DNA from 4 places in the Sphingomonas sp. NIBR02145 genome. Region 4 is predicted to be linked to each of the others. Evidence: predicted binding sites of a transcription regulator. Region 4 holds the regulator's gene; each other region holds the start of a gene.

Region 1 (3,207 bases), 530 kb from region 4:
TGGGTGCGGTTGAGCGCATAGGCGGTGGGGGCGCAGCCGATCAGGATCAGCATGATCAGGCCCATGCCCTTCTGGCCGTCGTTCGAGCCATGGCTGAACGAGACCGCGGTGCAGGTGAAGATCAGCGCGCTGCGGATGCCGATCGGCGGCGCGGTGTTCGGCATCGGTGAGGTGTAGAGCTTCTGGTTGCGCAGGAAGACCCGCATCACCAGCAGCAGCGCGATCGCGGCGAAGAAGCCGATCAGTGGCGCCATCCACAGGCCGGTGAGGATCTTGGTCGCCTGGCTCCAGTCGACGCCGGCGGTGCCGCCGCGCGAGCCCGCGTTGATGAGCTGGTTGGCGAAGCCGACGCCGAGCACCGAGCCGATCAGCGTGTGCGACGACGAGTTGGGCAGGCCGATATACCAGGTGCCGAGGTTCCACAGCACCGCCGCGAGCAGCAGTGCGAAGATCATCGCGAAGCCGCCCGAGGATCCCACGTTGAGGATCAGTTCGACCGGCAGCAGCGTGATGATCGAATAGGCGACGGCGCCCGACGACAGCATCACGCCGAGGAAGTTCCAGAAGCCCGACCAGACGACGGCGAAATGGGCGGGCATCGAATTGGTGTAGATCACCGTCGCCACGGCGTTGGCGGTGTCGTGGAAGCCGTTCACGAACTCGAAGCCGAGCGCGATCAGCAGCGCCAGGCCGAGAAAGAGGAACACGCCGGTGGCCAGCTCCTCCCCTACCCCCTTGGTGTCGGTCAAAACGCTCCAGCCGGCAAAGGCCAGCCCGCCCACCATGATCGCCGCGAACAGCAATTTGGCGAGGGGATGCGTCTTGTAGTCGAATCGGGGGCCGGGCTGCGGTTGGTCAACCGGTGCGGCTTGGTCCAGAGCGAGTGATGCCATGATATGCGCGCCTCTGGCCGGAGGGTGTGACAGCCTTATGACAAACGCATGACAGACCCATGGATCGGCCAGTTTGCGTCATTCCGGCACGCGATTACGGGTCCTGTTCGGGCAAGGGCGGATTAGCACCGAATGGGCCCCAACTCACTTTGCCAAAACCCGCGGGGCGTCGGACAACCGGAGTGCCTGATGTTGGCAAGGAGACAAGAATGAAGGAACTTTCATTGCTCGCCGCCTGTGCAACGCTTGCCCTGATGGGCTCCGCGATGCTTCCCTCTTCGCAAGCCATGGCGCAGACCAATCCGAACTGCCTGCCTGAGCTGACTCCGGACGCACCGCCGCCGAACCCCGAGGACAATTGCGACGAGGTCGGCAATCCCGAGGAAGGCGGCACCGACAATCCGCCGCCTCCGCCGCCGATTCCGCCCAGTGCTTTCGCACGGGCCGACGCGATCGCGCTCCGCGAGATCTACGTCTAGATCCGCTCCTGGCGAGACGGTTGGGCGGGATCGCGCAACCGTCTCCATCCGCCGCCATCAGCGCGGCGTGTCCATCGATTTCAGAAGCGCAGCTGCATATAGGCCTTGGGCCCCGGCTTGATCCCGCGATTGCCCCCCGGCGCGCTCATGAAGCCGCGTCCGCGCAGCCGCCGCAGCCAGGCGAAGCCCAGCTCGACCTTGTCCGACGCCTCGAAGCTCAGCCGCGCCCCGGCGTAATGGCGGGCATCGCGTACCATGCCGCGATCCGCATCGAAGCGCGGGGCCTGCGCCACGGCGCTCAGCCCCAGCCAGGTGTGCCCCAGCACTTCCTTCTGCACGGAAAAGCCATAAGAGGCCTTGGCCTCGTCCGCCCGCCAGGCTTCGCTCGGCTCGCGCACGGTCGCGCTGGTCCGCAGCCACAGGCCGGAGACATGCTCCTCGTTCTTCACCCGGATTTCCGGCCGCAGCACCAGATAGGCGGTCTGCGCCGCCGCAATCGCCTGAGCACATGCCGGCGCACAGGCGAAAACCGCCCCCGCCGCCGCAATCAGACTCGCCCCCCGAATCATCATTATCCCAGCTCCCCAGCTGCGGGATTTGGCCGCCAACCGATGGTTGACGGCAATTAGGTATTATTGCGGGTTTGTTGCAGGCGCTAGTGCATTGTTGCGATTGTATTTCCGATGCCTGTGCATAACTGCTCCTGCGCGCGGAGCTTGCGGCCGCCCAAAGCGTTCCCTAGCTGTTCGCCATGACCCTGCCCGTAGAGACCGACAATAACGCCCCCTATCTGAGCGGCCTGAACCCGCCCCAGCGCGAGGCGGTGCTCACTTCCGAAGGGCCGGTGCTCGTCCTCGCCGGCGCCGGCACGGGCAAGACCGCGGCGCTCACCGCCCGCCTCGCCCATCTGCTCTGGACGCGGCGCGCCTTCCCGTCCGAGATCCTGGCGGTCACCTTCACCAACAAGGCGGCACGCGAGATGAAGGAGCGCGTCGGCCGCCTCGTCGGCGCTGCGGTCGAGGGCATGCCCTGGCTCGGCACCTTCCATGCGATCGGCGCCAAGATGCTGCGCCGCCATGCCGAGCTGGTCGGGCTGCAATCGAACTTCACCATCCTCGATACCGACGACCAGCTCCGCCTGATCAAGCAGCTGATCCTCGCCGCCGATCTCGACGAGAAGCGCTGGCCCGCCCGCCAGCTCGCCGGGCTGATCGATGAATGGAAGAACAAGGGCCTGACCCCCGCCGAGATCGGCGCCGGCGAGTCCGAGCGCTATGCCAATGGCCGGGGCGCCGCGCTCTACTTTCTCTATCAGGAGCGGCTGAAGGCGCTCAACGCCTGCGACTTCGGCGACCTGCTGCTCCACATGCTGGTGATCCTCAAGACCCATCGCGACGTGCTGGAGAGCTATCAGCAGCGCTTCCGCTACATCCTGGTCGACGAATATCAGGACACCAACGCCGTCCAGTATCTCTGGCTGCGACTGCTCGCCCAGGAGCGCAAGAACATCTGCTGCGTCGGCGACGACGACCAGTCGATCTATTCGTGGCGCGGCGCGCTGGTGGAGAACATCCTCAAGTTCGAGAAGGATTTCCCCGGCGCCAAGGTGATCAAGCTCGAGCAGAATTACCGCTCGACGCCGCACATCCTCGCGGCGGCCAGTGGCGTGATCGCCAACAACAGCGGCCGCCTTGGCAAGACGCTCTGGACCGACAAGGACGAGGGCGAGAAGGTCAAGGTGCTCGGCGTATGGGACGGGCCCGAGGAGGCCCGCCGCGTCGGCGAGGAGATGGAAGGCCTCAATCGCGGCGGCAAGTCATTCGACGACATGGCGA
Region 2 (3,207 bases), 370 kb from region 4:
CTCGGCTCGAACTATTGCGGCGGCGGCTCGGGATCGTGCCGCCGCCCATGGAGAACGGACACATGACCCTCACCACCTTCTCGGCCGAGACGCTGACCCCGACCGAGCATGCCAGCCGCTACCTGCAGCAGCTGTGCAAGCACTGGCAGCACAACCTCCAGGTCGAGTTCACGCCGGAGAACGGCACGGTGATCTTCCCGAAGGACGCGCGCGGCGCCAATCATCCGGGCGACGCGGTGGTGACCTTCAACGTCGCCGAGACCGGGCTCGACATCCGCATCGACGCAAGCTCGCCCGAGCAGCTCGACGGGCTGAAGGGCGCGGTGGAGCGGCACCTCGATCGCTTCGCGTTTCGCGAGGATGGGCTGAAGTATAGCTGGAAGTGAATGCTTCTTTCCCTCTCCCGCAGGCGGGAGAGGGATTGGGGAGTTATCCCCGCCGCTCGATCGTCTCAAGATACGCGTCCAGAACCTTCTGGTTGATCGCGTCCCAGACATAGGCGCTGGCGATTTCGTGGCCGGCCTTGCCGGCGGCCAGGCGCGCTTCGTGGTCCTCGCAATAATGCTGGATCGCATCGGCATAGCGGCCCACCGCGCCCGCGCCGGGCTGGACCAGCACGCCGCTGACATTCTCCTCGACCATGCCCACGGGGCCTACCGCGTGCGCGGCGACTACCGGCACGCCGGCGGCCATCGCCTCCAGCGTGACGTTGCCGAAACTCTCGGTGAGCGAGGGGTTGAAGAACACGTCCATCGAGGCGACCGCGCGGCCGAGATCGTCGCCCGCCTGGAAGCCGGCGAACACCGCATCGGGCACGCGCTCGGCGAACCAGTCCTGCGCCGGGCCCTTGCCGATCACCAGCACCCGGTGCTTCACGCCGCGGCGCTGCAGTTCGGCGACCACCTCAGCGAAGATGTCGAGGCCCTTTTCGAGCACCAGCCGGCCGAGGAACGCGACGGCGACTTCGTCGTCCTGGATGCCGAGGCCGCGGCGCCATTCCAGGCTGCGGCGGCCGGGATTGAACCGGTCATGGTTCACGCCGCGCGACCAGATGCGCATCGGCTTGGTGACGCCCCAACTCTGCAGCAGCTCGACCATGCCGCGCCCGGGCGGGAGCAGCATGTCGACCCGGTTGTAGAGCCGCGTCAGCATCCGGACCAGCAGCGGGGTGACGAAGCCGATCCTGTAATAGCCCGGATAGGTCTCGAAGCGGGTATGGACCGAGGCGACGGCGGCGACGTTGTTCTCGCGCGCCCAGGTCACTGCGCGGTGGCACAGGATCTCGGGCGCCGAGATGTGGACGATATTGGGCGCGAAGGCCTCCAGATCGGGCAGCACTTCCTTGATGCCCTTGGCGAACCTGTACTCGTCGCGACCGCCCGGAACGGGGAGCGAAGGCACGCTGACCAGGTCGCCGGTGGGCGGGAACGCAGGGGTCTCGGTGGTCGGCGAATAGACGCGGACCTTGACGCCCTTGTCGAGCAGATAGCCGACGAGCAGGTTCAACGCCTGGTTCGCGCCGTCGCGGACATAATTATAGTTGCCGCTGAACAATGCGACGCGGAGCTCGGTGGGCTTCATGGCGGGCGCATACAATCCGCGCGCTCGGGGAGCAAGATTGCGGCGGTGTGGCGAATTGTCCCGGCTCGGGCGCGGATGCGCGGGGTTTACAGTTGTTCCCTGATTGTTCTACGCATGCGCCATGGCGAAACTCAAGAAGCGTTATGTCTGCCAGGCCTGCGGCTCGGTCTCCTCGCAATGGGCGGGGCAGTGTGCCGATTGCGGGGAGTGGAACCAGCTCGTCGAGGATTCCGGCGCGAACGTGACGCCGTTCCAGGCGAAGCATAACCTTCAGTCCGGTGGGCGGGCGATCATGCTCACCGGGCTCAACACCGATATCGCGCTGCCCGAGCGGACCTCGACCGGGATTGCCGAGTTCGATCGCGCGCTGGGTGGTGGCTTCGTCGAGGGCTCGGCGACGCTGATCGGCGGCGATCCCGGCATCGGCAAGTCGACGCTCCTTCTGCAGGCGGCAGCCAGCATCGCCTCGCGGGGTCTCAAGGTCGCCTATGTCTCGGGCGAGGAAGCGGCGGACCAGGTGCGGCTGCGCGCGCGGCGGCTGGGTCTGGGCAAGGCGCCGGTGATGCTCGCCGCGGCGACATCGGTGCGCGACATCCTGACGACGATGGGCGAGAGCGAGCCGCCCGCACTGCTCATCATCGACTCCATCCAGACCATGCATTCGGACCTGATCGAAGGTGCGCCGGGCACGGTGAGCCAGGTGCGTGCCTCGTCCGGCGAGCTGATCCGCTTCGCCAAGGAGCGGGGAACGGCGGTAGTGCTGGTCGGCCATGTCACCAAGGACGGCAGCATCGCCGGGCCGCGCGTTCTCGAGCATATGGTCGATACCGTGCTGGCGTTCGAGGGCGAGCGCAGCCACCAGTATCGCATCCTCCGCGCCGTCAAGAACCGCTTCGGCGGCACCGACGAGATCGGCGTGTTCGCGATGCAGTCCGAGGGGCTGGAGGAAGTGACCAATCCTTCCGCGCTGTTCCTTACGCAGCGTGACGAGAGCGTGACCGGCACGGTGGTGTTCCCGGCGCTGGAGGGCACCCGGCCGGTGTTGATCGAAGTGCAGGCGCTGACCGTGCGGCTGGCGAGCGGCGCGACGCCGCGGCGCGCGGTGGTCGGCTGGGATTCGGCGCGGCTGTCGATGATCCTTGCGGTGCTGGAAGCGCGCTGCGGGCTGAGCTTCTCGACCTGCGAAGTCTATCTCAACATCGCCGGCGGCTACCGGGTGCAGGATCCCGCGGCGGACCTGGCGGTGGCGGCGGCCCTGGTCTCGGCGCTCAGCGAGCGGCCGATCCCGGCGGATGCCGTGGTGTTCGGCGAGATCGCGCTATCGGGCGAAGTGCGGCCGGTGGCGCATGGCGCGCTGCGCTGCCGGGAAGCTTCGAAGCTGGGCTTCGAGCGGGCGATGGCGCCGATGGCGCAGGTGAACGACAAGGGCGGGCTGTCGCTCGCGGGGTTCAAGTCGCTCGCGCAGTTCGTGGATCATCTGCTGGGGCGATAGGAGCAGGCGGGATACATGGTTGCCCTGGTTGCTTCCCGGCGAAGGGCAATGATCTCCATTCACCGCCATGGGCTTGTAATTGCTTCCATTGTCATGGAATAACATATCGAAGGAGAGGTGGTCGGAGCAACCGA
Region 3 (3,207 bases), 640 kb from region 4:
TCGCCTGGTATCCGCCTGGCGGCGATTTCGGCGGCTTCGAGTACCGGCTGCGGAAAGGCAGGCGGAACCTGATACTGGCTGCGAATCGCGGCAAGGCCATGGGCCAGCACGCAATCGGGATCGAGAACGGCCTTCATGCCCGCACCTTAGCGCGCCCGGCGCCGGTGCACAGTTCTCAAAATTCGCCGCTCGGCGCGACAGGCGAGGGATTCGAACCGCCCTCCCCGGAAACGGGAAAGACCCGGCGCGGGGCAACGCGCCGGGTCTTCCGATGGGGCTGAGCCCGTGACCGCTGCCACACGCGTCGCACGCGGGCGCGGCCTGATATTCCATTATAGATCGTCGTCGCCGTCCTCGGCGTCGGGACCCGCCATAAGTCCCTCGGCGACCTTCTCGGTGCGCGCGCGGATCGCCTTTTCGAGACGCTCGCGCAGCTCGGGATTGTCGCGCAGGAAGTTCTTCGAATTCTCGCGGCCCTGGCCGATGCGGACGCTGTCATAGCTGAACCAAGCGCCCGACTTCTCGACCAGCCCGGCCTTGACGCCGAGATCGAGGATCTCGCCGATCTTCGAGATACCCTCGCCATACATGATGTCGAACTCGACCTGCTTGAACGGCGGCGCCACCTTGTTCTTCACCACCTTCACGCGGGTGGTGTTGCCGATGATGTCCTCGCGGTCCTTGATCTGGCCGGTGCGGCGGATGTCGAGACGGACCGAAGCGTAGAACTTCAGCGCGTTGCCGCCGGTCGTCGTCTCCGGATTGCCGTACATCACGCCGATCTTCATGCGCAGCTGGTTGATGAAGATCACCATGCAGCGCGAGCGGCTGATCGAGCCGGTGAGCTTGCGCAGCGACTGCGACATCAGACGGGCCTGGAGGCCGACATGGCTGTCGCCCATCTCGCCCTCGATCTCGGCGCGCGGCACCAGCGCGGCGACCGAATCGACCACCAGCACGTCGATCGCGTTCGAGCGGACCAAAGTATCGACGATCTCGAGCGCCTGCTCGCCGGTATCCGGCTGCGAGACGATCAGCTCGTCGATATTGACCCCGAGCTTCTTGGCATAGACCGGATCGAGCGCATGCTCCGCATCGACGAACGCGGCGACGCCGCCGGTCTTCTGCGCCTCGGCGATCACATGGAGCGCCAGCGTGGTCTTGCCCGAGCTTTCCGGCCCATAGACTTCGATCACGCGACCGCGCGGCAGGCCGCCGACGCCGAGCGCGATGTCGAGCCCGAGCGAACCGGTCGAGATCGCCTCGACCTGCATCGCCTCCTTGGAGCCGAGCTTCATTGCCGAGCCCTTGCCGAAGGCGCGGTCGATCTGCGCCATTGCGGCGTCGAGCGCCTTCTGCTTGTCCGAAGAAATCGCCATGTTGCCGTCAATCACCTTGAGCGAAGCTGCCATTGGAAGTCCCCGTCGCTAGAAGGTTTAGCACGCTGCATCAACCTGTGTTGGAACGCCGTGTATCGCCTTTGTTCCACAAGAACAAGAGCGGAACGGAAATTTTTGTTCCATAATCGTTCCACCTGCCCGGCAACGGGGCCGCGCCGAGCTTTCCCTGCCCCCTTCGCTTCAATAGGCTGGGCCCGAATACAGGGGGGAATGCAATGCGCGTGGCGACGGGAACGCTGTTCGGCAGGAAATCGCTCACGCTTGTCGAAGCGGGCGAGCCCGGCGCCGACCCGTGGCATTTCCTGGCGTTCGAGGATGTCGAGGCGCAGGAAATCATCCGGCTGGATGCGCGCTACCTGCTCGTGCTCGGCTGCCGCGCCGCGCCCGAGGTGGATCCGGTTGCCGTGTTCGACCTGGTGGAGCGCCGACGCGTCTTCGAGATTCGCAGAAAGCGGCTTTCCTCGCATCGTTGGTGTTATTCGCCGGCGCAGCGCGCGTTCTTCTTCGCCCAGCGCGAGAAAGACTGGCTCTGCCACAGCCTTTACGAGCGATCGATCGACGGGGAGATCGATCGGAAACATCGTATCGATGGCTTCCGGATCAGCGAATTCGGGGCCCGCGACGACGGTACGATCGTCTGCGTGGAACAAGGCCTGCACGAGGACCGGATAGCGATCCTCGATCCCGCGACCGGCGAAGTGCGACTGACCCATCTCCCGCACCCGCCGCAGGGGAGCCAACCCGAAACCCGTCTGCGCTGGCTGAGCCCCGACGGGCGCTGGGCGCTGCGCAACCATCTCGACACCCTGCCCCGCGCCAGCGGGCGCACCGGCCTGCTTTCCCGTTTCCTGCGCAGCGCCCCCGCCGACAAGGCGCGCCACCCGGACCTGAGCGATGGCGAGCGGCGCTTCGGGATCGCGCTGGACCTGATCCCGCTCGATCCCGAGGGAGCAAAACGCACCATCGTCATCCGCTATATGTCGCTCGCGGAGTTCAAGGGACTGCCCAGCTTTGGCGAAGTGCTGGATGCGCTGGCCAGCAGCGGCGCCCCCCTGCTTCCGCTGCGCGAAGGCAGCGAGGAGCCGATAGAAGACAAGCTGTTGCTGCACCTGCTGCACCATCTGCATGACGTGGCATGGGACGCGGACAGCCAGGGGTTCACGGTGTTCTTCGCCCAAGTGCAGCGCCATGTGACGATCGACGGCGAGATCGGCCCGCTCGAGCCGGTGACGGACTGGCGCAATCGGAACAAGCTGCCGTCCCTGTCCGCGGATTACGCGCGCAAGGCCGGCAAGCCGATCGTGCAGGGACGATCGAGCCAGCAGGTGGCGCTGGCCGACCTGAGCGGCCCCGCCATCGCGGCCGCGCTGGACGAGATGCGCCAGCGGATCGAGACGCAGGGGCCGGAGGCGCTGTCCTTTGCCGGGGTGCTTGCCTTCCGCTTCAAGACGGGGGGCAAGTCGATCGGCGAGAAGGCGCTGTTCCAGGCGGTGCGCGACCTGCCCGCCAGCGAACAGGCGCCGCTGCTGCCGGCCCTGCGGGCCTTGCTGACCAGCTATGGCAGGGCGGCGGGCTCGTCCTGGCTCTCCTCGGGCAGTTCGGACACTGCCCCCGGCGCGCTTGCCGAAGCCGCGCTGGCACTGGCCGAGCTGGACGAAAATGCCTTCCTGTATCTGCGCGAATGGATCGCCGCGCTCGATCAGGAACATGACCAGATCGCCTCGGAAAAGCTGTTTCCGATCCTCGCGCGGCGCACGCGCTTTGCGACGCCCGAGGCGCTGCGCTTCGGCCTGTGGTTCTTCCTCCA
Region 4 (3,207 bases):
CGTGGCGGTGGAGCTCGCGCTGATGCCGATCGGGCTGTTTCATTTCCACCAGGCCGGGATTTACGGCGCGCTCGCCAATATCGTCGCGATCCCGCTCACCACCTTTGTGATCATGCCCCTGGAAGCGCTGGCGCTGCTGCTCGATGTGGCGGGGCTGGGCTGGCCGGCCTGGTGGCTTACCGATCAGGCGCTGCAGCTGCTGCTCTGGATAGCACGGACCACGGCTGCCGCGCCGGGCGCGGTCGCGGCGTTCCCCACCATGCCGGGCGGCGCCTTTGCGCTGATGGTCGCGGGCGGGCTGTGGCTGGCCCTTTGGCGGACGGGCGTGCGCTGGGCGGGGGCGGTGCCGCTTGTCATGGGGTTGGGCTGGATGCTCGCCACGCCGGCGCCGGATCTGATCGTGACCGGCGACGGACGGCACCTCGCGATCCGCATGGCGGATGGCAGCATGGCGCTGCTGCGCGATCGGGCGGGTGACTATACCCGCGACATGCTCGCGGAAACCGGCGGCAGCGATGTCGAACCGGTTGCCTTGTCCGACCAGCCGGGGGCTGCTTGCAGCCTCGATTTGTGCCTGATCGAGCATCGTGCCGGGGCGCGGGTGTGGCGGGTTGCGGCGACGCGGAGCGGCTATGCCTTGCCCTGGGCCGAATTCACTACGCTATGTCGCAAGGTCGATGTGGTGATCAGCGACCGGCGCCTGCCGGCGGGCTGCGCGCCGCGCTGGCTCAAGCTCGATCGGCCGCAGCTGGCCAGGACCGGCGGGCTGGCGATTGCCTTTGCCAGCGGTCGGGTGGCGATGGTGCGTGGCGGAGGGCGGCATCCCTGGCGCGACCCGCCGAAAGTGCAGCCGGTCTATGTGCCGGAGCAGGGACTTGCACCTGTCCGGACACGAAATCGCTGGCGCTGACAGGGGCTTCGGGTTCTCCTCGGAGCATGATCCGGAACCCGAAGAAAAGCGACACGATCGAAGTGCGGCTGCCCCATGCGGTGAAGCGCGCCTTCATGGAGCAATGCCGGGCCGAAGGGCGGACGGCGAGCGATGTGGTGCGCGGCTATGTCGATGCGCATCTCGCCGGCGACGCGCCTGCGCCAAGCCGGTTGCGCCGCTGGTGTCGCCCCTTGGCCGCCGCAGGGATGATCGGGGCGATCGGGCTGGCCATGCCTGTCGCGGTGACTGCCGCACCGGATTTCCGGCCGAGCTATGCCGCGTTCGATCGCAATCATGACGGAGTGCTCACCCCCGACGAATTCGGTCCGAAGCGCGCCGAGCCGCGAATCCGGTGCGGAGAGCATCGGGTGATGGCGCTGCCGCTGCGCCGGGCCTCGATGCCCGATATTCGCGGGTTGCGGCCCTTTGCCATTTCCGCGTCCGACTTCACCCTGGCCAAGGCCGATGCCAATCGGGACGGCAGGGTCAGCTTCGCCGAATTCGCGGCGCACCGGCTCAGGATGTTCCGCGCCGGCTTCAACCTGCTCGATGCCGATCATGACGGCACGCTTTCGCCCGCCGAATATGCCGCCGCTTGGAACCTGTTCCGATTCCTCGGCCGGCAGCCCGATGTGGCGCCGTTCCAGGAACTCGACCGCAATGGCGACGGCAAGGTCGCCTGGAACGAGTTCCTGGCCTGAGCCTCAGTACTTGCGCAGCAGGCCGGCCAGCCGGCCCTGCACGCGGACCTGATCGGGACGGTAGCGCTGGGCGTTATAGTCGCGATTGGCCGGATCGAGCCGGATCATCGCGCCTTCCTTGCGGAAATACTTCAAGGTCGCCTCGGCATCGTCGATCAGCGCCACGACGATCTCGCCGTCGCGCGCCGTCTCGGTACGGCGGATCAGCGCATAGTCGCCGTCGAGAATGCCGGCCTCGACCATCGAATCGCCGGCCACCTCAAGCGCATAATGCTCGCCCGAGCCGAGCAAGGCCGCCGGAACCGGGAGCATCGACGAGCCTTCCAGCGCCTCGATCGGCGTACCCGCGGCGATGCGGCCGTGGAGCGGGATCTCGATCACATCGTTCGCGGGAACTGGTATCTGGGCCGCAGGGGAGGGATTCGAAACGGCCACCGCGGGGGCGGCGGACCTGGCCGCAGCGGCCGGCTTCGCATCGCCGCGCTCGGGCATGCGGAGCACTTCGAGCGCGCGGGCGCGGTTCGGCAGGCGGCGAATGAACTCGCGCTCCTCCAGCGCAGAGATCAACCGATGCACCCCCGACTTCGACTTGAGATCGAGCGCTTCCTTCATTTCCTCGAACGAAGGCGAGACGCCGGTCTCGGCAAGCCGATCGGCAATGAAGCAGATGAGCTCGTGCTGCTTGCGCGTGAGCATCCGGTTTCTCCTGGCGTGGAACAGACTGCGAACGTTTATGCAATGTTCCGCGCGCTTGTCAAGCGATGTCGAGGATTTCCGCCGAGTCGCCCGTTTTCGCCTCCGGCGCCCCGGCCGGACGCACGATCAGGCACGTCGCCCGTGCCAGCGTGCGCAGCATCGAGCTGTCCTGGATCGTCGCGGCAAAGGCGCGGCCCTCGACCAACTCGGCGCGGAGATAGTCAGCGCGCGCGCCCGTGGCGGGCAGCGGTTCGCCGAGCGGCACCGACCGGCTGCGCGGCAAGGGATCGGCGGCCCCCGCCAGATGCGCGACCAGCGGCCGCACGAACAAAGTCGCGGTGGCGAACACCGACACCGGATTGCCGGGCAGGCCGAGCAGCATCGCCTCGCCGAGCCGCCCGGCCATCATCGGCTTGCCCGGGCGCAGCGCGATCTTCCAGAAATCGATCTCCGCTCCCGCCGCGAGCAGCGCCGGGCGAACCAGGTCATGATCGCCGACCGAGGCCCCGCCGGTGGTGACGAGCAGATCGCAGTCGAGCGCGCGGAACGCGGCCTCGAGCACGCCCAGGCGATCGGGCAGGATGCCGAGGTCGATCAGCTCGACCGGAAGATCGGCCAGCATCGCGGTGAGCAGCAGCCGGTTGGTCTCGGGGATCTGGTCGGGCCCGAGCGGCGCGCCTGGCGGAACCAGCTCGTCGCCGGTGGAGAGCAGCGCAACCCGGACCTTGCGGCGGACGGGCAGGGTCGCGTGGCCGGCCAGGGCGGCAAGCGCGAGGGCGGCGGAGGTGATCCGGGATCCGGCGCGGAGCAATACATCGCCCTCGCTGAAATCGAGCCCGCGCGCACGGACATTGCCGCCAAGGCGCAGCGGGCCTTCGC

The links. Region 4 encodes LexA, which represses DNA repair genes until DNA is damaged. Its sites were predicted from a motif close to GTTCCNCNCTTGTTCT; they were not measured.
Region 1: the regulator LexA is predicted to act here: its motif matches at 2,106-2,121, upstream of O3305_RS04710 (ATP-dependent helicase).
Region 2: the regulator LexA is predicted to act here: its motif matches at 1,676-1,691, upstream of radA (DNA repair protein RadA).
Region 3: the regulator LexA is predicted to act here: its motif matches at 1,491-1,506, upstream of recA (recombinase RecA).

What each region holds. Positions count from the first base shown of each region.
Region 1 is NZ_CP114791.1:1,010,585-1,013,791, reverse strand. Features, by position in the region: gene O3305_RS04725 (inorganic phosphate transporter) at 1-893, opposite strand, end outside; gene O3305_RS04720 (hypothetical protein) at 1,103-1,372, shown strand; gene O3305_RS04715 (hypothetical protein) at 1,453-1,944, opposite strand; gene O3305_RS04710 (ATP-dependent helicase) at 2,124-3,207, shown strand, end outside.
Region 2 is NZ_CP114791.1:113,849-117,055, forward strand. Features, by position in the region: gene O3305_RS00515 (DUF2218 domain-containing protein) at 63-386, shown strand; gene O3305_RS00520 (glycosyltransferase family 4 protein) at 430-1,581, opposite strand; gene radA (DNA repair protein RadA) at 1,703-3,073, shown strand; gene O3305_RS00530 (hypothetical protein) at 3,207-3,207, shown strand, end outside.
Region 3 is NZ_CP114791.1:1,130,485-1,133,691, forward strand. Features, by position in the region: gene O3305_RS05315 (RNB domain-containing ribonuclease) at 1-137, opposite strand, end outside; gene recA (recombinase RecA) at 333-1,412, opposite strand; gene O3305_RS05325 (hypothetical protein) at 1,616-3,207, shown strand, end outside.
Region 4 is NZ_CP114791.1:485,542-488,748, forward strand. Features, by position in the region: gene O3305_RS02330 (ComEC/Rec2 family competence protein) at 1-910, shown strand, start outside; gene O3305_RS02335 (EF-hand domain-containing protein) at 937-1,632, shown strand; gene lexA (transcriptional repressor LexA) at 1,636-2,328, opposite strand; gene O3305_RS02345 (molybdopterin molybdotransferase MoeA) at 2,387-3,207, opposite strand, start outside.